Desulfatibacillum aliphaticivorans DSM 15576: one gene and its partner. The protein of the gene in region 2 interacts with the protein of the main gene of each other region in a pairwise test. Links are inferred from orthologs where the notes say so. Each region holds a gene or a part of one and is shown on either strand. Other genes may lie near its edges. The genes, in order: uvrA and uvrB.

The links.
Region 1: the proteins of uvrB (region 2) and uvrA interact in binary tests that used the Escherichia coli proteins (3 or more experiments, as listed by UniProt). The link is inferred for Desulfatibacillum aliphaticivorans DSM 15576 from one-to-one orthologs.

The regions. Positions count from the first base shown.
Region 1 is NZ_AUCT01000009.1:15,085-30,392, reverse strand. The notes cover bases 5,870-9,292. They hold uvrA (excinuclease ABC subunit UvrA), read right to left. Parts: upstream 8,893-9,292; coding sequence 6,070-8,892; downstream 5,870-6,069. Other genes in these bases: G491_RS0109945 (SH3 domain-containing protein), read right to left, coding at 8,893-9,292; G491_RS0109955 (hypothetical protein), read right to left, coding at 5,870-5,997. In the rest of the region: G491_RS0109975 (cytochrome c biogenesis CcdA family protein), read left to right, coding at 1-669; G491_RS33670 (thioredoxin family protein), read left to right, coding at 682-1,164; G491_RS0109965 (UvrD-helicase domain-containing protein), read left to right, coding at 1,187-4,663; G491_RS0109960 (hypothetical protein), read left to right, coding at 4,734-5,204; more of G491_RS0109955, read right to left, coding at 5,410-5,869; more of G491_RS0109945, read right to left, coding at 9,293-9,675; G491_RS0109940 (BatD family protein), read right to left, coding at 9,672-11,459; G491_RS30185 (tetratricopeptide repeat protein), read right to left, coding at 11,474-12,397; G491_RS30180 (vWA domain-containing protein), read right to left, coding at 12,369-13,379; G491_RS0109925 (VWA domain-containing protein), read right to left, coding at 13,376-14,302; G491_RS0109920 (hypothetical protein), read right to left, coding at 14,309-15,283; G491_RS0109915 (DUF58 domain-containing protein), read right to left, coding at 15,280-15,308. UniProt on the Escherichia coli protein: The UvrABC repair system catalyzes the recognition and processing of DNA lesions. UvrA is an ATPase and a DNA-binding protein. A damage recognition complex composed of 2 UvrA and 2 UvrB subunits scans DNA for abnormalities.
Region 2 is NZ_AUCT01000007.1:107,123-121,978, forward strand. Bases 4,924-7,894 are described here. They hold uvrB (excinuclease ABC subunit UvrB), read right to left. Parts: upstream 7,444-7,894; coding sequence 5,404-7,443; downstream 4,924-5,403. Other genes in these bases: G491_RS0107945 (enoyl-CoA hydratase/isomerase family protein), read right to left, coding at 4,924-5,223; cysS (cysteine--tRNA ligase), read right to left, coding at 7,743-7,894. Outside these bases: G491_RS0107935 (exonuclease SbcCD subunit D C-terminal domain-containing protein), read left to right, coding at 1-736; G491_RS0107940 (SbcC/MukB-like Walker B domain-containing protein), read left to right, coding at 746-4,417; more of G491_RS0107945, read right to left, coding at 4,441-4,923; more of cysS, read right to left, coding at 7,895-9,167; ispF (2-C-methyl-D-erythritol 2,4-cyclodiphosphate synthase), read right to left, coding at 9,193-9,660; G491_RS0107965 (Hsp70 family protein), read right to left, coding at 9,689-12,460; G491_RS0107970 (Hsp70 family protein), read right to left, coding at 12,497-14,296; G491_RS0107975 (DUF2760 domain-containing protein), read right to left, coding at 14,704-14,856. UniProt on the Escherichia coli protein: The UvrABC repair system catalyzes the recognition and processing of DNA lesions. A damage recognition complex composed of 2 UvrA and 2 UvrB subunits scans DNA for abnormalities.

The DNA of each region.
Region 1 (15,308 bases), on a different replicon or contig from region 2:
TATTTCGCCTTTTTGGCGGGGGCTTCGTTGGACCAATTGGTGGACAGGCCCCGTGGAAAGGCGCACAAGGACCTGGTTTTCCACGACCTGGAAGATGGTCCGCCCGACCCGGAGCCTGAGGCCGCCCAGAAAAAAATCCGCAGACGTCTGATTTTATCCACCGTCCTTTTTTGCGCCGGCTTTTCCTTTGTGTTCACGGCCTTTGGCATGACCACCTCGGCTTTGGGCGCCCTGTTGCTGGAGCATATGGCGACCATCCGGATCGCCGGCGGCATTGTGGTGATTATTCTGGCCCTGCATGTCATGGGGCTTTTCCACATCAAGGCCCTGGACGTTGAGAAGCGCTTTCACTTCGCGGAGAGGCCCGCCAGCATGATAGGCATGTTTATGGTGGGAATGGCCTTTGGCGCGGGCTGGACGCCGTGCATGGGGCCGTTTATAATGAGCGTGCTCATGATGGCCGCCAACCAGGAGACGGCCCTGCGAGGCGGAGCATTGCTGGCGGTCTATTCCATTGGGCTGGCGGCGCCCTTTTTGATTTTGGCGATTTTTGTAAATCTGTTGCTGGAGTTTTTGGCCAAGGCCAAAAAATACATGCGCTTTATTATGCCTACGGCGGGAGGCGTTATGTTTCTGCTGGGGGTTGCACTTATTTTGGACTGGATTTAAAGGAGACAAGACATGAAACCAGTGAAAACCATTATTCTGGCTCTGGCCTTATGCCTTGCCATGGCAAGTTCCGGCCTGAGCGCCTCCACCATTAACTGGACCACCTTGGAGGCGGCCCAGGACAGCGTAAAAAACGGGGATAAACTGGTTTATCTGCATTTTTATACGGACTGGTGCGGCTACTGCAAAAAAATGGACGCCAGCACCTTCAAGGATCCTAAAGTCGTTAAATACCTGAATGACAATTTTTTATCCGTCAGGCTGAATCCGGAAAAAAGCGACGCCGCCAAAAAAATGGCCTCCAAATTTTACGTCAGAGGATTTCCGGCCAACGGGTTTTCCAACGACGGTCTGGCGCCTTTGTCCACCAACTCCGGCCTGGCGATCAGCCCGGGATTCATGCCGCCGGAGCAATTTATGGTCATGCTGGAGTATTTGGGCTCAAAATCCTATGACAAAATCACGCTCAAGGATTTTATGAGCCAAAGAAAATAACCCCAAAATCGGATTTCCGTTCATGCCATTCGCCGCTGACTTGCACATCCACTCTTGCTACTCCCGAGCGACGGCCCGGGACCTGAACCTGGAAAACCTGCATTATTGGGCGCAATTGAAAGGCCTGACCGTGGTGGGGACAGGGGATTTCACCCATCCCGCCTGGTTTGCGGAAATCCGGGAGAAGCTGGAGCCCGCCGAGCCGGGGCTACTTAGGCTCAAGCCCGAATTGGCGGCGCCCATAAACGCCCGGGTTCCCGAATCCTGCAAGGGCGAGGTGCGTTTTATCCTCAGTGCGGAAATCAGCAACATCTACAAAAAAAAAGACGCCACGAGAAAGAATCATAACGTCATCCTGATGCCGGACCTGGACAAAGTCGCCAAGTTTAACGAAAAGCTGGACTCCATCGGCAACATCAAGTCCGACGGCAGGCCCATCCTGGGCCTGGACGCAAAAATCCTGCTGGAATACATGCTGGAGTTCGATCCTGACGGGCTTTTCATCCCGGCTCATATCTGGACGCCGTGGTTCTCCCTTTTGGGCTCCAAATCCGGCTTTGACTCCATTGAAGAATGCTTTGAAGACCTTTCGCCCCACATCTACGCCCTGGAAACCGGGCTTTCGTCCGACCCGCCCATGAACTGGCGGGTTTCGGACCTGGACGGCAGAACCCTGGTGTCCAATTCCGACGCCCACTCGCCTTCCAAGCTGGCCAGGGAAGCCAACCTGTTCGGCACGGAGCTTTCGTTTCCCGCCATGAGCAGGGCTTTGAAAACCGGCGAGGATTTTCTGGGCACCATTGAGTTTTTTCCGGAAGAAGGCAAATACCACCTGGACGGGCACCGCAAATGCAACGTTTGCCTGATGCCCCCTGAAAGCCTGGCGAACGGCTGCCTGTGCCCGGTTTGCGGCAAGCCCCTGACCCTGGGCGTTTTGCATCGTGTGGAAGCCCTGGCGGATCGGGGGGAGGGCCAACTGCCCGAGCGGCGCCACCCCTTTCACAGCCTGGTTCCTTTGGTGGACATTTTATCCAACATCCTGGGCGTTGGGCCGAACAGCAAAAAGGTCAAGGCGGCGTATGACGAAACCCTCAAGGCTGTGGGGCCTGAGCTTTACATTATCAAAGACGCCACGCCCGAGGAGTTGGAGAAGTCCCCCCTGCCCCTGCTGGCCGAGGCTGTCAGCCGCATGCGATCCGGAAACATCGTCCTCAAGGGCGGCTTTGACGGCGAATACGGAACCGTGGCGGTTTTTGACGCCCAGGAACGGGAGGGGCTGCTGGGGCAACAGGCCTTGTTCGACATTCCCAAGCCGAAAAAACAAGCAAAATCCGGAAAAAAAAAGTCCGTAGACAATGAACCGACGATTGAGCAGGCCGGACTTTTCGACGCCCCTCAGGAAATTGAGGAATATCCACAGGAACCGGAAGAGGAAATTTCCACGGAAAACGACCTGGAGCCCAGGGAGCTTCTTTCCCGGGCCGTCCACAATCAAACGCCCAAGGAAAGACCGGCGCCCAAGCCCTTCGCCCTGAATGCGGTCCAGGAAAGCGCGGTCAATCATGAAGGCTCGCCCCTGCTTATCAAGGCCGGACCTGGCACGGGAAAAACCCGGACCCTGACCCACCGGATCGCCCGATTGGTTGAAAAATCCGGAGCGCCGCCCGAGTCCATTCTGGCGATCACGTTCACCAATCAGGCGGCCCGGGAAATGGCCCATCGGCTGGAAGACATGCTGGGCGAAAACGGCGGCAAGGTTTTTGTCGCCACCTTTCACGCCTTTTGCCTGACCCTGCTGCGGGAGTTGGCCGAGGCGGAAGGGCGCGCCATAAGCGTTTTGGGCGAGAAGGACCGGCTTTTTTATATCAAAAAGGCCTTGAAAGAAGCCGGGATTAAAAAAATCAAGCCGGAGCTGGCGTCCCTGCATATCTCTTTGGCAAAACAGCAAATGGACTCCCCCTCCTCGGCGGAATTTAAGGATTTGGAAAACAAGGCCGGGGCCATGCAGGAGGCTTACGCGGCTTATCAGACCATGATCTCCGGGCTGGAGCTATTGGATTTTGACGATCTCATGTACAAGGCTGTCCGGGCCATTGAGGCGGACTCCCTGTATCGTGAATCCCTGCAAAAGCGCTTCCCCCATGTGTGCGTGGACGAGTTCCAGGACGTCAACCACGTGCAATACCGGCTGCTGCGCCAACTTTGCCCGCCGGAGGCCGACCTGACCGTAATCGGAGACCCGGATCAGGCTATTTACGGTTTTCGGGGCTCGGACGTGGGCTTTTTCAACCGGTTCGGGGAGGATTATCCCCAGGCGCGGGTTATCGAGCTTTCCACCAATTACCGCTCCACGGAAACGGTGCTGAAAGTCGCCGGCCAGGTCATGGGCGACCCGGGACAGGATTTCGGCCTGCATTCGGGCATCGTGGGCGCGGACCAAATCATGATAATCGACACGCCCACCTCGGCCGCGGAATCCGAAGCCATTGTGCATATCATGGAAAGCATGGTGGGCGGGGTCAGCCATTTTTCCCTGGATTCGGGGAGGACCGACATGGACGCAGGCTCGGAAGACTGGAGCTTCGGCGACTTCGCGGTTTTGTTCCGCACCCGCATCCAGCTTCCGCCTTTGACGGAAGCCCTGGACCGTTCGGGCATCCCTTATCAGGTAGTGGATAAAAAGCGCCTGGTGGACCATCCGGGCGTGGAGGAGTTGCTTTCCTATATCCGGCTGGTCAATCAAACCGGGACGGACCTGGACCTTTTGCGCATCATGAACTTCCCCAAACGGGGCATTGGGGATAAAACTATCGAAACTCTGCGCACCTGGGGGGAGTCCCAGGGGAAAAGCCTGATCGAAGCCCTGGAAGTCGCCCGCAGGCTGCCTTTGCCCGGGCTTTCCAACTCGCAGCAGATCAAGCTGCACAGCGTCTGGAAGACCATTACAGAGGCCAGGAAAAAAATCCTGGACTCTATTCTTCCGGAAGCCCTGGAGCACCTGATGTACACCATTCCCCTGGAGCCCTTGTACACCAGGAGCGGCAACGGCCGCACCGCCAGCGCCTGCATTTTGGACATGGCCCAGGATTTTAACGGCGATCTGGGCAGGTTCTGCGACATGGTGAATCTGGCCAGCGACGCCGACACCCTGGAGCCCGAGGCGGACCGGGTGTCCCTCATGACCATGCACGCGGCCAAGGGGCTGGAGTTCCGGGGGGTGTTCGTAACCGGCTGCGAAGACGGATTGATCCCCTATTTCCGGGAAGGCAAGGAGTCCGACCCGGAAGAGGAACTGCGCCTTTTCTATGTGGCCCTCACCCGCGCCCAGAGGCGCTTGTGGCTGACCTACGCCAAGCGCCGACGCATGTTCGGCAAGGTTGTCTCCCAACAACCGAGTCCTTTCCTCACGCGCATTAAAGAGGAGATGAAAGACCTGAAAAAGCCCTTTAAACGCAAAAAAAAGCCCGCCCCCATACAAATGGGTTTATTTGGGGAATAAAAAGGAATATTCTTCGGCCGTTTGACGGTCGCTGTCAGTTTATCGCCTAACCCAAACTTTGCGAGGCATTATGGGAAGCAGCCAAATCATTTATGAATGGACTCCGCTGGAAGGCATCGGGCCTTTCGTGTTCAACGAACCGGTGGACAAGTACGCGTCAAAGTTTTCCCTGTTTCCGATTCCTGACGAGGTGGAAGAGGATGAAGACTGGGAAACCTACGGCATGCCGGGCGACGAGGACGCGCGATTCTACTTTGAGGACGGGTTGCTGGAAAGCGTCATCGTCTCGTCCAACTTCTTCTACAACAACGCCAACCTCATCGGCCTTCCTCCTGACGAAGCCCTGGAAGTCCTGGAAATGGAGCCCGACGACATCGAAAAAATCGATACCGACGAGGGCGAGGAGGACGCCTATTCCTTTTATGACGTCAACCTCCAGTTCTACGTGCTGGACGGCGTGATCGACACGGTTCTTGTAGGCAGGGATTACGAGGACTATGAGTACGACGAGTTTGACGACGAAGAAGAGCTGGAAGATTAAAATAGCAGAACAGGTGTCCGCAAAAGCCATTGCGGACGCTTGCGTCATTTATCTTTCTTAGCAGGGGCGCCCTTGCGCCCCTATCGCCTTGGTCAGACGGGTAAAAACTGATACGGCTTACGCTTGTATCACTTTTGTTGATCAAGAGCTCTTGGGAGCATAGGCGTCAGGTGATAATCGACTCACTACTCCTCTTATCATCAACTCAATTAGTATCTACCAAAGCGGCATCAAAACCAATCTTTTCAAGCAACTCTTTCACAGCTTGAATTTTTAGCTTAAGATAATCATTGAGATCAACAGGCCAATAATCGAACGACACATTTGGATAATCCCTTTTAATCACCTCAAAAATCCATTGATAATAAAAATCTGCTGCCTTGATAGCGACACTCATATCGGGCACATGGACATGGGGAACAGAGTCAATATGTGCAACCGTTTTATCCCGATATCCTTTTGTCTCATTCCAATAATTTTCCCAATCTTCTTGCGACATGGCAATGTGTCCAAGTAGCTGTCCTCTGAAAGAATCCACTTCACATACATTTTTTTTCCAATGCAATTCATCACTGTCGGAACCGAACAAGTGAAGCCAGTTTAGGACGGCCATATCGATACTGTTGTTAAAAATAGTGATCCAGAAAGGGCATTTGATCGTGATTCCATTCTTTCTGAACGAATTCATCGCTCTATGATGCGCTAACTGAGTTACAAATTGCGCACATGTGCCGGCAACTTTATACAATTTGGATTTGGTCATTTTCTCCAAATCTGTTGTATTATCATTCATAGTAACTTGCTCCTTTTGTTTGGATTTACGGAACGCGTATAGCTATGAAAAGTGTTTCCTTATATTATTGTACTATAATTTTTCCGCTTTGAGGATGTTATCCAAAAACTGGCCGGTAAAGGATCGGGGATTGGCGGCCAGTTCTTCAGGCGTACCCACGCCCACAATGAAGCCGCCGTTATCGCCGCCTTCGGGCCCCAGGTCGATGACATGGTCGGCGGACTTGATCACGTCCAGGTTGTGCTCAATGACCACTACGGTGTTTCCGTTATCCACCAGACGATTCAAGACATTTAACAATTTTTGGATGTCGGCGAAGTGCAGGCCGGTGGTGGGCTCGTCCAGAATATATATGGTCCGGCCCGTTCCGCGTTTGGAAAGCTCCCTTGCCAGCTTGATGCGTTGGGCCTCGCCGCCGGACAGGGTGGTGGCCGCCTGCCCCATTTTGATGTAACCCAGGCCCACGTCAATGAGGGTCTGGAGCTTGGTGCGGATGCTGCCGATCTTGTCGAAAAACTCCCGGGCCTGGTTTACGGTCATGTCCAGCACCTGGGTGATGTTCTTTCCCTTGTACAGGATTTCCAGGGTTTCCCGGTTATAGCGTTTGCCGTGGCAGACGTCGCAGGCCACATACACGTCGGGCAGAAAGTGCATTTCGATTTTTATGATGCCGTCGCCGGCGCAGGCTTCGCACCTTCCGCCTTTTACGTTAAAGGAAAAACGGCCGGGCTTATAGCCGCGCACGCGGGAGTCCTGGGTTTTGGAAAAAAGCTCCCGGATATGGGTGAACACCCCGGTGTAGGTGGCGGGGTTGGACCGCGGGGTCCTGCCGATGGGCGACTGGTCAATGTGAATGACCTTGTCCACCAGGTGCAGGCCTTCCATTTCCCTATGCTCTCCGGCCTGGATGCGGGTCCGGTTAAGGTGCTGGGTCAGGCCTTTGTAAAGGGTTTCGATGACCAGGGTGGACTTGCCCGAGCCGGAAACGCCGGTGACGCAAATGAGCCGGGACAGGGGGAATTCCACGTCAATGTTCTTCAGGTTGTTTGCGTTGGCGCCCCGGATGACCAGTTTGCCGTTTTTGGGGGCTCTGCGGGATTCGGGCAGCTCAATGCGCTTTTTTCCGGAAAGATACTGGCCGGTCAGGCAGTCGTCTTTAAGCAGCTCTTCTGCATTGCCGGAAAAAACCACTTCGCCGCCGCGCATGCCGGCGCCCGGCCCCATATCGATGATGTGATCCGCCGCCAGCATGGTGTCGGCGTCGTGCTCCACAACCAGGACCGTATTGCCGATGTCGCGCATATGGCACAGGGTGTCCAATAAGCGCATGTTGTCGCGCTGATGCAGGCCGATGCTGGGTTCGTCCAGGACGTACAGGACGCCGGTGAGCTTGGAGCCGATCTGGGTGGCTAGGCGGATGCGCTGGGCCTCGCCGCCTGAAAGGGTGGCGGCGGTGCGGTCCAAGGTCAGGTAGTCCAGGCCCACGTTGGCCAAAAATCCCAGGCGCTCGTTGATTTCCTTGAGGATGCGGCGGGATATGTCCTGGTCCCTTTTGCCCATTTTCAGGTCCCGAAAAAAGACCAGGGCCTTTTTTACGGAAAGGGCCGTGACTTCAAAAATCGCCTGATCGCCCACCCGCACATTGCGGCTTTCCAACTTGAGCCTGGCCCCGTTGCAGTCGCTGCAGGGCTTAAAGGCCATGAAGCGTTCGATCTCCTCCCGGATTTGCTGGGAGGTGGTTTCCCTGTATCTTCGAATCAGGTTGGGCACCAGGCCCTCGTAAGGCTTGGTGTAGACGTAGCGCTGCCCTTTGCGTTCAAAGTAGAAATTGATGGGCGTTTTTGAACCGTTCATCAGGACCTTTTTAAACTTTGGGTCCAGGTCCTTGTAAGGCGTATAGATGTCCACCCCGTAATTGGAGGTGAGGGCGTCCAAAAACTCGAAAAAATGCACGGAACTGCGGTTGGCCCAGACCGCCACGGCGCCTTCCCGCAGGCTGAGCTCGTGGTTGGGGATGAGCAGTTCCGGATCGAATTCCATGGTGGAGCCCAGGCCGTCGCATTTGGGGCAGGCCCCCTGGGGCGAGTTGAATGAAAAGCTGGCCGGGGTGAATTCCGGGTAGCTGATATTGCATTGGATGCACGCGGAATGCTCGGAGAACAGGATGGGATCCTCCCCGATGGGATGCACGGTGGCGAATCCCTCGCCCTGGCTGAGGGCCAGCTCCACGGAGTCGGCCAGCCGGTTTTCCACGCCTTCCTTGATGACCAGGCGGTCCACCACCACGGATATGGTGTGCTTCTTGTTTTTTTCCAGGGGCTGGATTTCTTCCAGTTCGTAGATCTCGCCGTCCACCTGCACCCGGGCGAAGCCCTGCTTGGTCAGTTGGGTGAACAGCTTTTCAAAAGTTCCTTTTTGGCCGGAAACCAGGGGCGCCAGAATCATGGCTCTGGTCCCTTCGGGAAGCTCCATGATCTGGTCCATAATCTGGTCGATGCTTTGGGAAGTGATGGGGCGGCCGCACTTGTAGCAATGGGGCTGGCCCACCCGGGCGTAAAGCAGGCGCAGGTAGTCGTAGATTTCCGTGACCGTGCCCACGGTGCTTCGGGGATTGTGGGAGCCGGTTTTCTGTTCAATGGCAATGGCCGGCGAAAGGCCTTCGATGGTGTCCACGTCCGGCTTGTCCATGCGCTCCAAAAACTGCCGGGCGTAAGCGGAAAGGGACTCCACGTAACGGCGCTGCCCCTCGGCGTATAGGGTGTCGAAAGCCAGGGTGGATTTACCCGAGCCTGACAAGCCAGTGACGACCACCAGTTGGTTCTTGGGAATGTCCACATTGATGTTTTTCAGGTTGTGAACTCTGGCGCCCCTGACGATTATCTTGTCTTCTTTCAATTATGCCTCTGTATTTCGTCCGGCCGGCTCGTTGCGCAGCGGCCGGATAGCCGCAATGCCTTTGTTGGGGGTCCAGCCCCGTTTTTCCTGGGAAAAGCGGACAAGGCTCCAATCGCCCTCCCGCCTTTCCAAAACGACGGGGGAGCCGTCGTGGAGTTGGAACAGCAAGGTGTCATTTTCTCCCGGGCCCGCCCGCACGTCTATCTTATCTGCGATCACCACCGCGCGATGATCCTGGGAGGCATCATACCATTTTGCAATTCCAAAGAAAACCGCCGTCAGCCAGATAAGCCCCACGGCCATGACCACGTAAAAATTCCACTCAGCGGGTTTGAACAGCCGCACAATATAAAAGAAGCACAAGAAGAAATTGAGAACCGCCACTATCCAAAAAATTTCCATGCCCGTAAAACGGCGCACAAGATCGGACATGAAAAATGCGTTTTCCTGTTCGATTTGATCCAGCCTTTTATCCTGGGCGAACCCCAGGTTGAAATGGAGGTCCGGGTCCCGGGGCGTTAAAATCCTCGCTTTTTCATAATTGAGGATGGCCAGCCCGATCCGGTCCATTTTTAAAAACGCGGCGCCCAGGTTAAAATACACGCCGCCGCCCACCGGCGACTTGGCAATCATTTCTTCATACTGGGCCGCCGCGTCCTGAAAATTGCCTTCCTTATAAGATTGGTTGGCGGAGTAAAACAGGGCGTGATCGGCCTCTCCCGCCCAGGTCAGGGCCGGCGCCATCAATGCTATGAAAGCCGCTATGACAAGTAATCGTTTCATACCTTGACCTTTTTATCCACCGCCCTGACGACGTCCAAAAGCTCTTGTCTGACTTCCTGACTGAGCTGGCTGCCGCATTGGCTGAATACGCAGGTTTCCAGGCTGGAAAAAACCTGTTTCAAGCGGGACGCGGACTCCTGATCGACGCCGGCGGCCAGCATTTTATCCTCCGCCTCGTGAGACGTGAGGGTTGCGGCCTCCAGCCCAAGGCGCAGGGCGAGATATTCCTGCAAAGCCCGGAAGGCTTCCACGCTTTTATCAGGCCCCATGTCCTTTACGGATTTTGCAAAGGCCGCGTAAGCCTTTTTCGAGGCCCTGGCCCCGGCCTGTTCGGCGCGTTTTTTGCCGCCGCTGCGAATAATCAAAGCGCCGGCCAAGGGTAGGAAGGGAAAAACCATGATCAGAAAGCCCAACCACACAGGCATGGTCTGGCCCATGCCCGGCGCCACGGCCTTGGGAGTTTCTTGAATTTTAAGGATATCCTCCCCGAGCATTTGCACACGATGCTTGGAAGCGGAGTTCACCTGCATTTCCTGGATCGGCGCTGGCGCCGCATGCACGACGCCGGGCAGAACATGCAGGTTCATCTCCCGGGTTCTGGCGTATTCGTACTTGCCGCTTGCGGCATCAAAATAGGGGACGGAAAAAGCCGGAATGGCCACGTCGCCCTCGGCCTGGGGCACCAAAGCCCACTGCATGGTTTTCTTTCCAAAGGGGCCTTGCCCGTCGCGGTTATCCTCCAATTGGGGATCGCTGGGGTACACCTTCACCCCGGGCAAAGGCGGCAAATCCAGGTCCGGCAGCAACTGCACGTTTCCCCTGCCTGACAGCGTTACCGTGAGGGTGGCTGAGTCCCCGGCTTTCACCTCTTTGGGGTCCAGGTCCGCTTGGATGGAAAATCGGCCGATGAGTCCGTTGAAACCGCCAGGCGCCCCTTCCGTGGGCAATGCTTTGACGGAAAACGAAACCGGTTCCGACAACACCCGGGTTTTAACGACTTGTTCGTTGCCGAAAAACTGATCGTCAAAAAAGCCCCTGGGAAAACGGGAGGGCCTGCCGGAGGATTTGATCACCTCGGCTTTGACGGCCAGGGGGGGAATTTCATAATCGCCGGTTGCGGAGGGAATGACCTGATGCACCAGTTCGGCCACATTGAAGGTCTTGCCGTTAACGGTCTTTTGGAATTGGCGGGAGTCTCCGATTTGGGCAAACTCCAGATTTTCCATGTCGGGAAAGCCCTCAAACTGGATGTCCCGCAACGGGATGCTCCAATAAAACCGGACGCGGCAAAGAATGTCCTGGCCTGCATAAGCCTGCTTGGGCAGGACTTCCGCAGTGAAAAACATGGCGTCGTTCTCGCGGCCCTTGATTTCCCCCAAGGGGTCCACGGTCAGCCGCACGGTGTTGCTGTTATACTGCTTGCCGCCAATGGTTACGATGGCCGGCCCCAAGGTGTAGGTTCCGGTTTTAGGGGCGCTGATTCCATAGGTGTAGGTAATGCTGCGGTCGATCCGCCCGTTGACGATGCTCGTCCGGGACGACTGGCCGGGCCTGCCCACTTGAAGGCCGTTGGTTCCCCTAAGTTGAATGTCATCCGCGGACCCTGAGCCGGAAACCGTGACAGTCAGGTTAAAGACGTCCCCGGTCTGCACCCTGTTCGGGGCGGCGTCCAGGGAGACGGAGACGTCCGCCATGCACAAGCCGGGCGCCAGCAGGAAAGCGAGAATCAGCACGATAGGTATGATTTTACACGCTTCCGCTATGTATTCCCTCAATGATTTCATGGCTGCAGGCTTTTTTACCATCGTTTCCCTGAATTGGCGCGGTCGTCGCTTATGATCGCGCTTTTGTTATCCGGTCTGAATACCCTGTTTTCCTTCACATTGTCCAGCAGGGTGTCGGCCATCTTTTTTTCCATGGAGGACATTGCAGTCTGTCCGTCCTGATCCTGGGCGTCTTGCTCGGGCTTGTTCAGGGCCTGCATTTGGCCGTCCAGGTCGGCCTGATCCTGTTTTTCCTCGTCACCGGCCTGGGCGGCGGATTGCTGGTCCTGCTGTTGACCCTGAGCGCTTTCAGATTGTTGCTGTTGCTGCTCCTGGCCTTGCTTCTGATTCTCGCCCTGGTTTTTTTGTTGCTGATCTCCCGACTGCTGCTTATCCTGGTCGCCCTGCTGCTTGCCGTCCTGTTTATCCTTGCTTTGGGAGTCCTGGTTTTGGCCTTGCCCGTTTTGGTCGCCCTGCTGGCCGTCCTGCTGCTGTTGCTGATCGCCCTGCTGATCTCCTTGCTGATCCTGATTCTGTTGCTGCTGAACCTGAGCCTGGCGCCACAAGGCGAGCTTCAGGTTCTCCTTGGCGTCTTCGTCCTGGGGATTCAGGGCCAGGGCTTTTTGGAATTCCTTGGCCGCCTTTTCATAGTCCTCGCCTTTCATCATGGTCGCGCCCAGGTTGTAGGCGGACCGAAACTGGATTTCAGGGTCGTCGCTGCGTACGGCGGCGCTGGCGAAGGCGGACTGGGCGGCTTCCATGTCTTCCGCCATGAACGAGGCCACGCCCCGGTTGTAGCGCCAGCGGACGTCCCGCGGATTTTCCATGTCCTTGTCGGCGAAGGCCTGGGCCGCATCCTTGTACTTCCCTTCCTTGAACAGGGCCTCGCCGTCGGCGGCGCCCCAGGCGAGGGAAGCGCACAAAAACAGGCTAAGCACGGATATCAAGAATTCTTTCACGGAGCACCCCTTCAATCAACAGCAGCGCCCACGCTGCTATCAGGAAGATAAAAAAACGCTCTTCCCGGATGGTGATTTTGCCGGTTTTTAGAATCTCGGCTTCGGTTTTCTTTTTAATTCCGTTGAAATACAATTGATCCAGGTCGAAATCCCCGGCCTCGGACCTAATGTAATCGCCGCCGGTTTCATTGGCAATGGCCTGCAGCGTGCTTTCGTCCGGCTTGGACAGGATTATTTTACCGTCGGCGTCTTTTTCGAAGCCGCTGCCGTCCAGGCTGGGCACGGGGCCGCCGGCCGGATCTCCTATGCCGAGGACGAAAATGCGAATGCCTTCGTCAGAGGCTTTTTCAGCGGCTTTCAGCCCGGCCTCCTCGTTGTCTTCGCCGTCTGTGATGAGCAGGATGACCTTATCCGTGGAAGACTTGGGATCAAAAGCGGTCATGCCCATTTCAATGGCGGCGCCCAGGTCGGTGCCCTGGAATCGCAAGGGCAGCAGGTCCACGGTCAATTGGTCCAAAAACATTTGAATGGCCTGGTAATCCAGAGTCAACGGACATTGGGTGAAGGCCACGCCGGAAAAAGCGACCAGCCCCAGCCTATCGCCGGTGGCCACCCGAATCAGGTCCGCCACCTCGCGTTTGGCTCGTTCCAGACGGTTTGGCTGGGCGTCCTCCACCATCATGCTGTTGGAGATGTCCACGCACACCATGATGTCCACCCCCTTACGGGAGACCTCCTGGTAATGCTCGCCCCATTGCGGGCCGGCCAGGGCGAAAATCATCAAGGCGACTGCGCTGATGAACATCACCGCCCGCACCACGGCCCGGGCTCGGGACTCCAGGGGCGCCAGACGCGGCAGCAGATGTTCGTCCGCATAGGCGGCCAGACTTTTTCTTCTTCTTCGTTTGGCCAGAATTTGCAGGAACGCCAGCAACGGAATGGCCAGCAAAAAATTTAGTATCCACAGTTTATCAAAGGTCATGGGACGGCCCTCCCCAACAACCCGGTCGCCTCCAAAAGGACCAAAGCCAGGGCTGCCAATAAGAACCAGCGATAATGCTCCTTGTAATGAAAGAACTCCTTAACCTTGGCTTCGGTTTTTTCGGCCTTGTCGATTTCCTTATAGATGGAGTCCAACTGTTCCGTATTGGAGGCGTGGTAATATTTTCCCTGACCGATAACGGCGATCTGGGCCAGTTCCTTGGAGCCAGCCTGCTCCGTGCCCATGCCAATCGTGTAAATCTTGATTCCCAGGGCGGCCAGGGCCTCCGCCGCTCCTTGAGGCGTCATGTCTCCGGCCGTGTTTTCGCCGTCGGACAATAAGATGACCACCTTGGACATGGCGGGGATGTCTTTGATGCGTTTTCCGGCGACGCCCAGGGCGTCGCCGATGGCTGTCTTACGGCCCGCCATGCCGATTCGCAGATTTTCGATGAGATTGAGCAAAAGACCTTTGTCCAGGGTCAGCGGCGCCTGGGTGAACGCGTAATCGCCGAACACCACCAGGCCGATTCGATCTGTGTCCCGGCGTTTTACAAAGTCATGGACAACCTTTTTGACGGCGGTGAGACGGTTGACGCGCTGGCCGTCTATGGCGAAGTCCGGCTGCGCCATGGACTCCGAGGCGTCCAGGCACAGGATGATGTCCACGCCCGGAGTTTTGATTTCCCGCGAGGCGTCCACGGTTTGGGGCCGGGCGACGGCCGCCACCAGCAGGACCAGGGCGAGCGTCCTAACCAGAAGAGGAATGCGCGCCCGTATCTCTGCATTTTTTCCGGCGATCCGCCCGAGACGGGAGGCTGCGGAATAGGTCACCGCAGGAGGCCTTTTTTTCAGGGAGACTCCGGCCCACAAAAATATGGGTATGAGCAGCAGAAAAAAATATGGATAGGCAAATTCAAACATAACGCCCTACTCCGCCTTTCCTTTGAAATCCGCCGGGTTTGGCTTCACTTCGTTGTCCACAACCTCGGCCTGAACTTCCTGCACGTCCTCCATCCAGGAATAGGTTTTGTTCACGTAATCCCGCGCCATGGCGATGTGCTCCTTCCGGGTCGCTTCGGCGATACGGGCCTTTGCGAACTTGACCATGTCCGCCTCTTCCAACAAGGGCATGATTTCCCAATCCTCCCGCTCCTGGATGCGGGTCCGGATTTCCGAGGTTGTCAATTCCTCGGCGGGAAAGGGCCTGATGGCCCCCATATAAGCCCGGACAATGGCGGACAGCCTGAAATAGCCCTCCTTGTCCTCGCCTTTGGAGGCCCACCACGACTCCAGCTTGTCCAGATTTTCCAGGGCCACTTCATGGGGCGCCGCTGTCTGGATTTCCAGGGTTTGGATGCGGCGGCTCCGCAAATAAAACCACAGGGCGAAGGCGGCCAGGGCCAGCAACAACAGCCCGGCTCCGATCCACGGCGCGTATTTGCTGAAAAACGACTTGCCGGGAATCAGGCCTTTGATGGGCCTTGGCTGCATCTTGGAGGGATCGTCAGGCAGGCCGTTATCCACCTGAATTTCCTGGGAGGAAAAATCCAGCCATTGCTTGGCTCCGTCCTTATTTATGAAAGCCACGCTGAAACCAGGGACTTTAAAGCGGTCCAGGGAATTGACCAGCAAGGAAAGATCCAGGCCTTTATCCGTAGGTTTTTTATCCAGGATCACCAAGGCATCCAGGCCGGTTATTTCCACCGGATCGGTAAGGGAGGCGCCTTCAGGCAGGGAGGCTTCCAGGCTGAGGGATACCGGTTCTCCCAGCACGGCTTTTTCCGATAAAAATTTTGCGTTCCAGGAGGGCTGAGCCGGCGCAATTTCGTCCGCCCACAAGGGCAAGGACGAAAACAGGAAGATTAGCAATATAAGCAGAATGTTCAGGAAGCGTTTCATCATTTACGCGCCTCCCTTCTGCGGAAGT
Region 2 (14,856 bases):
CTACAAACGGGTGTGCGGCGCCGCCAAGGCCGCCCGGGACGCTTTGGACCAACCCGTCCCCATTGTCGCCATGGGGCATTTATTCACGGCGGGAGGCCGCACGGAAAAGGAGGACGGGGTCAGGGAGTTGTATGTGGGCGGTTTGGGCCAAGCCCGCCCGGAAATTTTTCCGGAGGAAATCGACTATCTGGCCCTGGGCCATCTGCACATTCCCCAAACAGTCGGGGGGCGGGATCATTTTCGGTATTCAGGCTCGCCCCTGCCCATGAGCTTTAAAGAGTCCGAACAGAATAAAATGGTCCTGGAAGTGGAATTTACAGGAACCCAACCCCAAGTCCGGGAACTGGCGACGCCTTGCTTTCGTGAGTTAAAGCGAATCCGCGGCGGGCATGACGAGTTGATGCAGGCCGTCACAAATATGAAGGAGCAAGGCAGCCAGGCCTGGCTGGAACTGGAATACACCGACGAAACCGGCGCAGGAATCCTGCTGGAAGACGTTAAATCCCTGATTGAGGGAACCGGCATGGAAGTGGTTCGCACGAACGATCTCAGAATGGCCTCTCGGATCATGGGCCGGGAGACGCCCTTGGAAACCCTGAGCGAACTTTCCGAAGAAGCGGTTTTTACCCGGTGTATGGAGGCCAGGTCCGTGCCTGAACTTCAGCGCGAAGAGCTTATGGACGCCTTTAAGGAAATTTTGGCCTCAATTCATGAGCAGGACATCAGGGCGGAATAGGAGATTGGGATGCGGATTTTACGGCTGCGATTTAAGAATTTAAACTCCCTTCCGGGTGAGTGGGAAATAGACTTCAATTCCGTTGATTACACGTCCTCGGGCATTTTTACCATTTCCGGACCCACGGGATCGGGAAAAACCACCGTTCTGGATGCTATCTGCCTGGCCCTGTACGGCCAGACGCCCCGGCTGCCTTCCATCACCGGTTCTTCCAACGAAATCATGACCCGCCATACCGGGGAATGCTTCTCCGAAGTGGAATTCAGCGCCAATTCAGGCCATTACCTCTGCCATTGGAGCCAGCGCCGGGCCCGGAATAAACCCGACGGCAATCTGCAAGGCTATAAACACGAACTGGCATATGCGGACTCAGGCGAGATTATCGAAAACAAGCCCAGCAAGACAGCCTCCTGCGTGGAAGAAGCCACGGGCATGAATTTCAAGCGGTTCACCCGTTCCGTAATGCTGGCCCAGGGCAACTTCGCCGCTTTTTTAAAGGAAAAGTCGGACGAGCGATCCGGGCTGCTTGAACAGATTACCGGCACGGATATTTACACCACTATATCCATAGCGGTGCATGAACGGAAACGGGCGGAAAACGAAACCAAGGACCGCTTGGAAGAACGGCTGGGGGAAATCCGCCTACGTTCCCCGGAGGAAATCCAGGAGCTCAAGAATACCCGCATTATCAAACAAAAGGAGGTGGAAGCCGTTTCGGCCCAAGCCAAAGAGGTTCAGGAAAAAATCTCCTGGCTGGAAAATCTGGACAAATTATCCAAGGGCTTGGAGAATTTGAAGCAACAGCAAGCCGCCTTTGATGAGAAGCAAGCCCAGGCCAGGCCGGACCTGGATAGGCTGAAGACGGGCAGGCAAGCCCACGATTTAGAAGCGGATTATGACAAGCTCCAGGACTTGAGAAAGCGCCAAGAGGAAGGGAGTAAAGTTCAAGCAGACTTTGAAGAAAAGCTCACAAATAACCGGCAGGCCTTGAAGGATGGAAGCGCCGCCAAGGACGCGGCTGCGGCGGCCCTTAAATCCACCCAAGAGAATCAGGAAAAGGAAGCCAGGATCATCAAGGATGTTCGGACTCTGGACACCCGGCTTAAAAGCGCCGGTGAGGACCTGGAGCAAGCGGAAAAAAAGGTGCTGGAGCGCAAGGATTCCACTCGCAAGCAGGAAAAGGAAATTGCGGCTGCCCGCAGCCAAATCCAGGCCACGAAGGAAAAACTCAGCGAAAAAGAAGCCTTTATACGGAAAAACAAGGATTGCGAGTCCTTGGGAAAAAGCCTTACCGGCATTGAGCAGATTGCCGGGCGCTTTCAAGAGGCGAGCAATGATCACGCCGGCAAAAAGAAAAGCCTGACGCAAGCCAAGGCGGCGGCCTCCAAAGCCAAAACCAAGCACGAAAAATTGCATAAGCAATATGAATCCGAAAAACTGCAACTGGAAAAGTCGGAAAAGAGCCTGAAAACCCGTAAAGAGGAATTGGAAAAAATTCTGCAGGGTAAATCGTGGGAAGATTGGAAGGAAAATAACTCAAGCCTCAACCTTCGCCTTGAAAAACTGACCAACCTGAACTCCACCTGCGCCAGAGCTGATGAGGCGAAAAAGAAAACCCTGATTGATAAAAAAACTCTGCAAGCGAACCAAGGTAAACTGCCGGAACTCTCAAAAACCATTGAAAGTCTGAAAGAAAAACGAAGCGTCCAAGAAGCGTTAGTTTGCAATGCTGAGGAAAAACATCTCGATGCTTGTAAAGTGTACGACATGGAAAAGGAACGGAAAAAGCTGTCTGACGGCGCCCCCTGCCCTCTTTGCGGCGCCTTGGAGCATCCCTATGCAGTCGGCAACGTCCCCCAAAAGGAAGATACAAGCCGGGAATTAGAGCAAAGTCGGAAAATTCTGAATGAAATCAATCAGAGCATTCAAAAAGCCTCTCAGGATTACTCCCTATTGGAATCGGAAATTCAGCAGCTAAACAACGGGTTAAATGCCTTAAAAGCGGACCTGGAAAAAGAACAAGACAAGATTCTGGACGGATTGAAAAGCCTTGAACTGCCCGCAGACCTGAAAGACGCCACCCTTACCGTAATGGAAGATATAGAGCGCTGTAATCAAGAAAACAAAACCTGCCTGGATATCATCTCCAAGGCCAGGCATAAGAAAGACGCCGTGGAGGAGTTGGAGAAAAAATTCCATGAGGCTGAAAAAAAGCTCCCGGACTTCCGCCAAAAGGCCGAATCCGCCCTGCACGCACGGGAAAGCGCCCTGGAAAACCAAACGCGTTCAGAAGAGGACTTGGCCCAGGCCGGGCTCCGTTTGGATAAATCGCAATCAGACCTGCATGAAGCCGTAGCGCCTTACGGATCGTTCGAGATTTCCGCAAAATCCGTAAAAACCATCCTGGATAGTCTGAAAAACCGGTTAAAGGAATATGACAAGCGCCTGAAGGAGAAAGATGAGCTTTTCAAAGAACTAAGCGGCTTGGAAGCCAGTCTAAAATCCTTCGCGGCATTGTTGGAAGCCGGTCAAAAGGAACTGGAAGCCGCCACGCAGAAAAGAACGGAACGCAAGGCCGACTTCGATCAGTTAAGCAAGGAACGCCGGTCCATATTCGGAGACAAAGACCCGGATCAGGAGGAAAAGGCCCTGGCGCAAGCCGTCAAGCAAGCGGCTATAAAGCTGGAAGCCGCCCAAAAAAAATGCGCTGAGTTGGAATCCGAAAAAAAATCCCTGCAAGACCGTTTGCAAGACCTTGCCAAAAGTCTGGAAGAAGGCGCTAATAAGCTGGAAAAGGCTGGGGCCGCGTTTCAAGCCAATCTGTCGGCGTCGGGATTTGATGATGAAAAAGCCTATGCCGCCGCCCTTTTATCCAAAGACGAGTTAAAAAGGCTGGAGGACCTGAAGAAAGGCCTGAACCAAGAGAAAATCCGCCTGGCAACCCTGCTGGAGCAGCAAATCAAAACCCTGCAGGAAGAAAAAAGCCTGAACAAAACGGACCGGGACATGGAAAGCCTTAAAGGCGAGAATGATGAATTATCCGACAAGGCCAAGGCCGCCCAGGAGAAAATCGGCGCCATCACTCAGGAGCTCTCCGCCCACGAAAAACTTGAAGACAAATACAAGAACCTTCGACAAGAAATTGACGCGCAAAAAAAGGAATGCGAAAAATGGGGCAGGCTCCACGATCTTATCGGCTCCAACGACGGAAAGAAATTCCGCAATTTCGCCCAGGGCCTGACCTTTGAAATCATGGTCTCCCACGCCAACAAGCATTTGCAAACCATGAGCGACCGTTACTTGTTGATCAGGGATCCCAACGAGCCTCTGGATTTGAACGTCATCGACAATTATCAGGCGGGCGAGGTGCGATCCACGCAAAATCTGTCCGGCGGCGAGAGCTTTATCGTCAGCCTGGCCCTGGCTTTGGGCCTGTCCGGCATGGCCAGCCAAAACATCCGGGTGGATTCCCTGTTTTTGGACGAAGGCTTTGGAACCCTGGACGATGAAACCCTGGATACCGCCCTATCCGCCCTGAGCAATTTAAAACAGGACGGCAAACTCATCGGCGTTATATCCCATGTGCAGGCCTTGAAGGACTGCATCCCCTGCCAAATCCAGGTGGAGCCTGACAACTCCGGCCGCAGCATTTTAAAAGGCCCGGGCTGCCGGCGTTTATGACATTTTGTATTTCTTAGGCAGCTCTATTTGCCAAATTCCGGCTTGCGCTTTTCCGCAAAGGCGGCCAGGCCTTCCCTGCCGTCCGGATGATCGCCGCAGGCGCCGAGGCCCTGCCGCTCCAACTCCAGTTGGTATTCCAGGGTGTTGTTAAAAGCGTCGTTCAAGAGGTTTTTGGACAAGCCAATGGAATGCATGGATTTTTTTGACAAAACGCCCATCATGGCGCGCGCCTCCTGCAGCACAGCCTCGTCCTCCACAACTTTGGTGGCCAAGCCCCATTCCAGGGCTTTTTCCGCGGAAATAGGCTCATCAAAGACAGCGATTTCCAGAGCGCGAGCCATGCCCACCAACCTGGGCAAGGTGTAGGTGCCGCCTCCGTCTATACACAACCCACTGGAGGTGTACGCCTGTTTTAGCACGGCGGACTTTCCCATAACGCGGAGGTCGCAGGCCAGGGCGAGAGAAAATCCGCCTCCGGCTGCAACCCCATTGACGGCCGCAACCACCGGCTTTTCCATGCGCCTGATTTCCACAATGGCGTTATGAAATTGGGCGGCCAGGGTATGGAATGAGGCGCCGGGCTTTTCGGCGAATTCCGTAACCCATCTAAGATCGCCTCCGGCGCAGAATGCCTTGCCTTCGCCGGTGATCAAAACGCCCCGAACCGAATCATCAACAGCAAGCCGGGTAAGCTCCTGGGCCAGTTCCGTGATCATTTCCAAATGAAAGGAGTTGAAAGCCTTGGGCCGGCTGAGGACGACCTCTGCGAACTTTCCGTTTTGTTCCGTCTTAATATACGTGCTCATAACCCCTCCTTTGTGAAAATTCTTGATTGAGTTTTTGAAAAACTTGCATGGAATTATACAAAGAAGGGATCAAAGATGGAAGCAGGAATTGGATTGGAGTTTGATAGAGAGGATAATGGCGCCATGCCACCCAGGTTTCACTCAATGAAAAGCGGGAACATCATATAAAACGGCGTTTCTTTAAATCCCCAAATCCTGGCGTTTGAGATCCTTGATCTGGTCGCGGAGTTCGGCGGCGCGCTCAAAGGCAAGCTCCTTGGCGGCTTGCTGCATTTCCTTTTCCAGCATGGCGATGAGGCGGTCCAGGTCTTTGCTTTCGATGGCTTCCTGAGCTTCCTTTTTGTCCGCTTCCACGGTGACGTAATCGGCCTCGTACACGGAGTCGAAAATGGAGCCGATCTCCTTTTTAATGCTTTCAGGAGTAATGCCGTTTGCCTCGTTATAGGCGGCCTGAAGGTCCCTGCGGCGCTGGCTTTCGTCCATGGCCATTTTCATGGAGCGGGTGATGGCGTCGGCGTAAAGGATGACCTTGCCATTCACGTTACGGGCGGCGCGGCCTACGGTCTGGATCAGGGAGCGTGCGGACCGGAGAAAGCCCTCCTTGTCCGCGTCCAGAATGGCCACCAGGGAAACTTCCGGGATGTCCAGGCCCTCACGCAAAAGGTTGATGCCCACCAGCACGTCGAATTCGCCCAGGCGGAGATCCCGGATGATTTCCATGCGCTCCATGGTTTTGATATCGGAGTGAAGATACCGCACGGCCACGCCCAGGCCTTCGTAGTAGTCGCAAAGGTCTTCGGCCATGCGCTTGGTCAGGGTGGTTATCAGCACCCTTTCGTTATTCTCCACCCGTACGCGGATTTCCTCCAAAAGGTCGTCCACCTGATTGGTTGCGGGCCGGACGATGATCTCCGGGTCCATAAGGCCCGTGGGCCGGACGATCTGCTCAGCAATGGCGCCGTCGGCCACTTCCAGTTCATAGTCGGCCGGAGTGGCGGAAACGTACACCACTTGTTTCACCTTTTCGGCGAATTCCTCAAACATAAGCGGGCGGTTGTCCAAAGCCGACGGCAGGCGAAATCCGAACTGGACCAGAGTTTCCTTGCGGGACCGGTCCCCCCGGAACATTCCCCGCACCTGGGGCACAGCCATGTGGCTTTCGTCAATGAACATAAGAAAGTCTTCAGGAAAAAAGTCGATAAGCGTAGGCGGCGGCTCGCCTTCGTTCCTGCCGGTCAGATGGCGGGCGTAATTTTCAATGCCCGTGCAATAGCCCAGCTCGTGCATCATCTCCAGATCGTAGTCCGTGCGCTCCTGGATGCGTTGAGCTTCGATCAACTGGTTTGTGTCCCGAAAGTGGGCCACCCGCACCTTCAACTCTTCCGTGATGGCGCCCATGGCGCGCTTTAAGGTTTCCTTGGACGTAACGTAATGGCTGGCCGGGTAGACCATGGTACGCTGCAGTTTTTTCATCACAACGCCGCGGAGCGGGTCGATCTCCGAGATGGAGTCGACCTCGTCCCCGAAGAACTCGATGCGGATGGCTTGATCGTCCCAGTAGGCCGGGTAGATTTCCACCCGATCCCCGCGCACTCTAAAAACGCCCCGGTGAAAATCCATGTCGTTGCGTTCATAGAGCATGGCCACCAGATCCTTGAGCAGCTTTTCCCGGGAAAGCTCCATGCCCACGGTGAGCTCCAGGCGCATGGCGATGTAATCTTCCGGCGCGCCCAGACCGTAGATGCACGACACGCTGGCCACGATGATCACGTCCCGCCGGGTGAGCACGGCCACGGTGGCGGCGTGGCGGAGCTTGTCGATCATTTCGTTGATCTTGGAGTCTTTTTCTATATAGGTGTCGCTGTTGGGCAAATAGGCTTCAGGCTGGTAATAGTCGTAATAGGAGACGAAATACTCCACCGCATTGTGAGGGAATAACTGCTTGAATTCGTTGTACAGCTGAGCTGCAAGGGTTTTGTTCGGCGCCAAAACCAGGACCGGCTTGCCGCATCGGGCGGCCACGTGGGCCATGGTGAAAGTCTTGCCCGAACCGGTGACGCCCAAAAGCACCTGGTGCTTTTTGCCTTCGTTAACCCCTTTGGCCAGATACTCTATGGCTGCGGGCTGATCCCCTTTGGGTTCGAAAGGAGAGACCACCTGAAATTCAGTGAATTCCTCCAGATTGGGCGGGGCGGACGCCTCCGCTTTTTTGGCGGACATATTTGGAACAAACTCGACTTTCGGGATTTATTTTAAAATCCCAATTAGTGCAGAAAAAGCAAAAAGGGCTGAAAATTTCAGCCCGGGGAAAACGCTAAAAGATCCCGCCTTCGCAGGAATGACGGAAATTTATTGTCGGGTTTGAAGTCCGCCAGCGTTTACGCCTATGAGAAGCGTAAAGCCGGACTTCGTAACCCGACCTACGGCTTTGCTTGGAGCGACAAGGTTGGGTTGAGCATGCGAAACCCAACAAAATCTATTTATTAAACAGGCAATTACGGGCGCGGCAAGCAGCGCCCCTACGCCATTTTCCAGATGGTGCCGTCCGGGGTGTCTTCAATGGCCACGCCCATTTCGGTCAACTGATCGCGGATGGCGTCAGCCGTACCCCAATCCTTGTCCTTACGAGCCTGGGAGCGCTTGGCGACCAAATCGTCCACCATGGCCGGATCGAATCCGCCGTCCTGGGCGGCTTGTTCCTTTTTGCCTTCAAAATAGGCGCCAGGATCTTCCTGGAACATGCCAAGCACGCCGCCCATCTTTACGATGGCCGCCCCCGCTTCCGTGGCCCGGACCTGATCGTCGCCTGTGAGGTCGCCGTCCAGTAAACGGTTTACATCGCGTACAGCCTCGAAGAGGATGCCCAGGGCGCCGGCAGTGTTGAAATCATCGTCCATGCAGGCGCAAAAACGGGACCAATGGCCGCTGATCTGGAAGTCGTCGTCCAGGCCGCCTACGCTTTCCAGGATTCGTTGCAGGCAGGAGTAGACGCGATCCAGGCCGGAAGCCGCTTCCTTCATGGCCTGCTCGGTAAAATCCACGGGGCTGCGATAATGTTTGGACAGGAGGAACAGGCGCACGGCTTCGGGGTGGAACTGGTCCAGGATTTCCTTGACCGTGAGAAAGTTGTTCAGGGACTTGGACATTTTTTCCGAGTCGATGTTCACAAATCCGTTGTGCATCCAATATCTTACGAACTGCTGACCAAAGGCCGCTTCTGACTGGGCCACTTCGTTTTCGTGATGGGGAAAAATGAGATCCTGGCCGCCGCCGTGGATGTCAAAGGTTTCACCCAGACGGGACCAACTCATGGCCGAACATTCGATATGCCAGCCGGGCCGGCCTTCTCCCCAGGGGCTTTCCCAGGCGGGCTCGCCGGGCTTTTTGGCTTTCCACAGGGCGAAGTCAAAGGGATCCTTTTTGCGGCTGTCCACTTTGACCCGGGCGCCGGCTTCCATGTCTTCCAGCTTGCGGCCGGAGAGCTTGCCGTAGGATTCAAAGGAGCGGACGTCAAAATACACGTCTCCGTCCACCACGTAGGCATGGCCTTTTTCCACGAGTTTGGAGGTGACCTCGATGATTTCCTTGATGAATTCAGTAGCCCGGGGCTCCAGGGTGGGCCTGAGCACGGCCAGGGCGTCCATATCGCGATGGAACTCGTCGATGTAGATTTCGGAAAGGGCCTGGCAGTCCATGTCCCTTTCATTGGCCCGGTTGATGATCTTATCGTCCACGTCCGTGAAGTTCCGGACGTAGGTCACCTCGTATCCCGATTCCTGCAGATACCTGAAAACAATATCGAAAACCACGGCTGACCTGGCGTGTCCGATATGGCTGGAGTCGTAGACCGTGGGGCCGCAGACGTACATGCTCACATGCCCGGGTTTAAGGGGTTTAAAGGTTTCTTTTTGCCGGGTCAGGGTGTTGTACAGGGTGAGTGCCATTTTGTTTTTTTCTCCTTTGGATCCGCTATTCCAGGCAGGCGACGCAAGTTGCCGCCATGCCCTCCCCTCTGCCTGTTATTCCCAGGCCTTCGGTGGTGGTGGCCTTGACGTTAACCTGCCGGTTTTCCAGGCCAAGGCATTTGGCTATCACGGAAACCATTTCCTGTCTATAGGGGCCGATTTTCGGCGCCTCCGCCACCAGGGTGGCGTCTAAATTAACAATCTTATAACCTTCTTGCGCAATTTTTCGGCCTGTCTCCTCCAACAGACGCGTGCTTGCGATGTTTTTATACTTTGGGTCCTTATCCGGAAAATGCATGCCGATATCCCCCAGGCCGGCAGCGCCCAGCAAGGCGTCACATGCGGCGTGAAGCAATACGTCGGCGTCGGAATGACCCTTGAGTCCTTTATCAAAGGGGATAGTCACCCCGCCTAAAACCAGGGGCCTGCCGTCCACCAGACGGTGCACATCGTATCCATATCCTACGCGCATAGCTCTCTCCGGTTTAAGGGCGAATTCGTTAATCCCGCAGTACGATTCCAGCGGGAAGAGCCTCGCCGAACATGGAATCCTCCTCCTGACGATCCATGGCGACCACCTGGGCGACCATTTTGGTCAGGGATTTGGCCGCGCCCTTGTTCTTCATCCATTCCAGGACCTTGGCCCGATCCGTTTCTTCAATATCCCGTTTAATATCGCCCGTCATCCTGGCAAGATGGGCCAAAGCCTGACACACCGGCTTGGGATTTTTCCACTCGGTTTCCAGGATTGTGTTGATCCAGGCGGTTGCGTCCTTAGAGTATACAACGCGATCCAGGGGGCCGTACAGCAATTCCCGCGAGCCGAGCCTGGAAAGGGACCACCATTGCTGAGGCTTGGCCTTTTTGGGATGCAACTCCTCCATGAGCAGCTTGGCGCATTCCAGCTTGTCCTTGATGTGCAGGCGTTCCAGGTTGGCCAGAAGCATCCACATTTCCAGCTTTTGCTGGGGCGGAATTTTTAGTTTTCCGGCCTTCGCGTTTTTCATCTGGGGCATGAGGTCCTGGAACACCTGCCGTTGCTGGCCGGGAGTCAGGCCGCCCGCCGCCCTGCGCCACAAGACCCACCATTCCAGCATAACCTGGGGATTCTTGGGATGCACGGGGCCTTTTTTGTAAAAACTCCACAAGGTGCGCATGCGGTGTTCGTCCAGGGCGTCGCCGAAGCCGGGTCGCAGACAAAAGCCCATGAGATTAAGCCAGCGAGCTTCGTAATCCGCGCCGTGAGCCCGGCCGGTCTGCTGCTTTTTCAAGAGATCGTCGGCAATGCGGCGCACCAAGGATAAGGGCCATTTTTCCCGGGGCAATTCCACGATTTCCGCAATCACATTGGGCAGGCGTTCGGGCGGCAATTCGCCTTTTTTCTTACCGAAAACTTCATCGACTTTGGAAAAGACCTCTTCCACCACGGATTCTTCAAAGACCTGGGCGTCCTCCACCTGGGGAGCGGCTTCCTGCTTGCGAATCTGAAACTGCAGCCGCCATTTATGGTCCGTGTTCACGGACTTGCACCACAGGCTCAGGGTTCCCACTTCGGTGTAATGGGCTTCAATCTCCACGGGAATCTGGGTTTGCGCGCCCTTTTTACCGAATTGGATGACCGTGTTGATGGGGGGCAGAAGAGTCAGGGTATCGTCGATGTCTATGATGTCTCCGGCCTTGTCTCCGCTGCGGTAGCTGGAGCTGTACACCTGAAAGCTGACGGGCTGGTTGGCCAAGACCTGGAACTGGCGCTGGGACAGGTTGATGCGCGTGCCTTCTTCCACGCCGCGCTCTAAGAGGCATAAGGCCTTGCCTTTGCCGTTTTGGCCTTCGGCGCCCGAAACCTCCAAATAATAGCCCCTGGCGCTGCCGCTGCCGACTTTGACGCCCAGGCCGGATTTTACGAGGCCGTAATAGGCGGCGCCCCGCGCCACCGCCAGGTCCAGGTCGGGGTTTTCCAGGACTCCGGGCAGGCGGTCGGATTTAAACCAGTACTTTACACCTTCCCGTATACGCGTCTGAATTACTTCAGGTTTCAGGCTGCCGCCATTGAAGAGCAATAGATCCGGGAACGGAACTTCCTTGCCCAGCATGTCCTTGACGCTTTGGGCGTGGCGCTCCAGAAATTTGCACATATGACGGGTGACCGCCGGGTCCTGCTCGTAGGGCAGGCCGAACTCGGTAATGCCGCCTTTGCGGGCCGTGGGCGCCTGGGAATCGGAATCCACTACGGGAAAAAATCCGTCCAGGATGGTTTCCTCCACCTGATCGCGGGTGAGGGTTGCAGACAGGGTGTTGGCAATGAGACCGCGGCCTTCGCCCATGAGGGTGACGGTCTTTTTGTCCACCTCGCCGCCCAAAATGGCTTCTTTGGCCTGCCTGCACTGGTGGCACAAGGCCTGCCAGCGGTTGGCGTTCAAAGATTGGGAGGGGGCTTTTTTGAAGCTGGCTTCGGTCTTGCGGGCCAGGGCCAGGTCCATGTTATCGCCGCCCAAAATAAGATGGTCGCCAACGGCTATGCGCTCAAACCGAGGACTGCCGTCAACCTCCCGCAAGGTGATGAGCGTGAAGTCCGTGGTGCCGCCGCCCACGTCAACCGCCAGGATCAATTCTCCGGGCTTGACGTAGTTTTCCCAGTCGTTTTCGTGGAATACGAGCCAGGAGTAAAAGGCCGCCAGGGGTTCTTCCAATAAGGTGACTTCGCCGATGCCCGCAGTTCGGGCCGCTTCCATGGTGAAATCCCTGGCCACTTCGTCGAAAGACGCGGGAACGGTAATGATGACGAACTGGCTTTCCAGGAATTTTTCGTCCACGCCTTTGGCCTGATGGTTCCAGGCGATGCGCAAATGCTTAAGATAGGATCCGCTGGCAAAGACAGGAGAAACCTTTTGGACTTCCTTGTCCGCGTTCCAAGGGAGAATGGGCGCGGTGCGATCCACCTTGGAATGGCACAGCCAGCTTTTGGCGGACGAAACCAGCCTTCCGGGCACTTTGGAGCCTTGCTCGCGGGCGAAGGTTCCTACGATGCCTATTTCCTCGTCCTTCCAAGGGAGCTTCAAGTTTTCCCGGTCCACGTCGTACTGGCCGGGCAAATACAAAAAGGAAGGCAACACGGACAGACGCGCCAGCTCCCCGGGCGCAAACACCTGGGGCGTGCGGAACATCTTGATCTTGGATGCCGTGTTTTTTCCGGTCAGGTCCACGTAGGACAAAGCGGAGTTAGTGGTTCCCAGGTCAATGCCTACTATGATCTGGTCTTCGTTTATATCCAAAGCTATTCGTCTCCCCGGCCAAACCCATTACAGGCTTTAAGCCTCAAAGTCTTCCTTTTCGCGTACGTCAAATTCCAGCTTCCACCGGCGGTCGTCCAATGTGGAGACGCACCAAAGCTCCAGGGTGCCGACTTCCGTGACATTCACGTGAATGCGAACGGGCAGGACCGCGCCTTTGTCGTCGTCTTCCAGGACGGTTTCCACCAGGGTGATGGGCTCGATATCCTGCTCCCAGTCGTCCACCACGGTCCCCACATTATCGTTATGGCGCACGGAGGAGCCCAGGAACTCAAACCGGACGGACTCGCCCACGATCAAACCGAATTCCTCTTCCGTCAGGTCGGCCTCGGTTCCCTCTTCCATGCCGAAAGGCGCCACGCACAGGGCTTTCATGGGGATGGGCATGCCGGGCACGGCGGGCATGGCCGCTTCCACGCCGATATAATAGGATTTTCCCAGGCCGCCCCGGATGCGAACGGCGCCGCCTTTGCGCGCCAGGCCGTAATACGCGGCGCCTCTGGCCACGGCCAGGTCGAAGTTGGCGCCTGCCAACTCACGCACGCCGGCGCTCTCTCCGCCGGACCAGGAGTTTAAAAGATCCAGAACGCGGGAGCGGAAATGGGTGGATTTCATGACCCCGCCGTTGAACAACACGGCAGTGGGCATTTTCTCGCCGGACCGGGAAAGAAAACCGGCCAGATGCTTGCTGATAGCCGGGTCCGAAGCGTAAACCAGGCCGCCTTCCCGCATGCCCGCCCTGCCCTGGGTCGCCGGCATGGCGTCCTTGGGAACAACCGGAAAAAAGCCGTTGGTCAGGATTTCCCGGACTTCCTGGTTGATCAGTTCGGAACGGATGGTTCCGGCGATAAGGCCGCTGCCTCTTCCGAGGATGCTGATGGGTACGGACTCAGGCCCATGGCCGGAAAGCAAGCCTTCCTTGGCGCTGCGGCAGGTCTGCCACAAACCGCGCATTTGCCAGGCGTCCAACTTTTTACCGGACTTGCCGACTTTGCCGGCCACCAAGTGAGCCAGGGTAAGGTCCATGTTATCGCCGCCCACCAGCAGATGATCGCCGACGGCAACGCGCTCCAGGACGAGATCGCCTTCTTCCTCTTTCACATGGATGAGGCTGAAGTCCGTGGTGCCTCCGCCAAGGTCGCAGACCAGGACGAGATCGCCCACATTCACCTGATCGCGCCATTTGCCGGAACTGGCCCAAATCCAGGAATAAAACGCGGCCTGGGGCTCTTCCAGCAAGGTGGCTTCCAGGCCGGCGATTTTAGCGGCCTGAACGGTCAACTCCCGGGCCACGGCGTCAAAGGACGCAGGCACGGTAAGGAATATCTCCTGGTTTTCCAGCCTCAGGGAAGAATCGTCCTTGGCCATCACATGATTCCAGGCGTCCCGAATATGAGATAGGATGGCGGCGCTGGCCTGCACCGGAGACATCTTTTCCAAGTCCTGATCCCTGGATCCCCAAGGCAGGATGGGATTGTTCCGCCCCACCCCGGTCTGACACAACCAGCTTTTAGACGAGGATATGAGACGATGGGGAATTTCAGCGCCCCGGTCCCGGGCGAAAGCGCCCACGGCGCGATTGGAGTTTTCGTTCCACGGCAGTTTGAGGCCGTCCGCAGGTACGTCATGGGCTCCCGGCAAAAGAACGAATGACGGCAGGGTTTCCCTCTCTTCCATGGCGCCCGGCGCCGTCAGTTGAGGAACCTTGAACAAGCGGATATCCGGATGCTTTCCCTCTTCCGTATTGACTGGGACGTAGGATACCACGCTGTTGGTGGTTCCCAAGTCGATTCCGATAATATATGTCGGGTCTGGCACTTTCGGCTTTTTCCCCTCTGTTTAATTTATTAATTCAAATTATTTAGCGTTTATCCGATTGTAATGCTCATTTGGGCGGGAATGCATACGGTAGAAACTTGCCTCCCAGGCTGATTTTGTTGGGTGAACCTGCAACACGTCTAAGGATTTCGTTTACTCCATACCACCCGGCGCATTGCCAAAAACCAATTACATTCTCGCAGCAGAACCACCCAACCTACGGCTCTGCAAGAAGCGATGTAGGTTGGGTTGAGCATGCGAAACCCAACAAAATCAAACCATTGTCAACGTAAAACCCCAAAACCGGATGAGGCGCCTATTTGGGCAGGGATACTCTGCCCCTGCAATGAAACCTGATGCAGCAAGCAGCGCCCCTACAATAGAACCTGGCGCGGCAAGCCCCGTCCCTATTCCAATTCCACTTCGGCCGGGGCGATCAAACGGGGGTCTCCCTGGGCGATAAGCGTGGGCATTTCAAAACGGCCTGCACGCCACCCCCGGTGCCTTAAAACCCCCTTAAAAGGCGGTTTGCCCGAGACTGCGCCGATGAGCTTAATAGC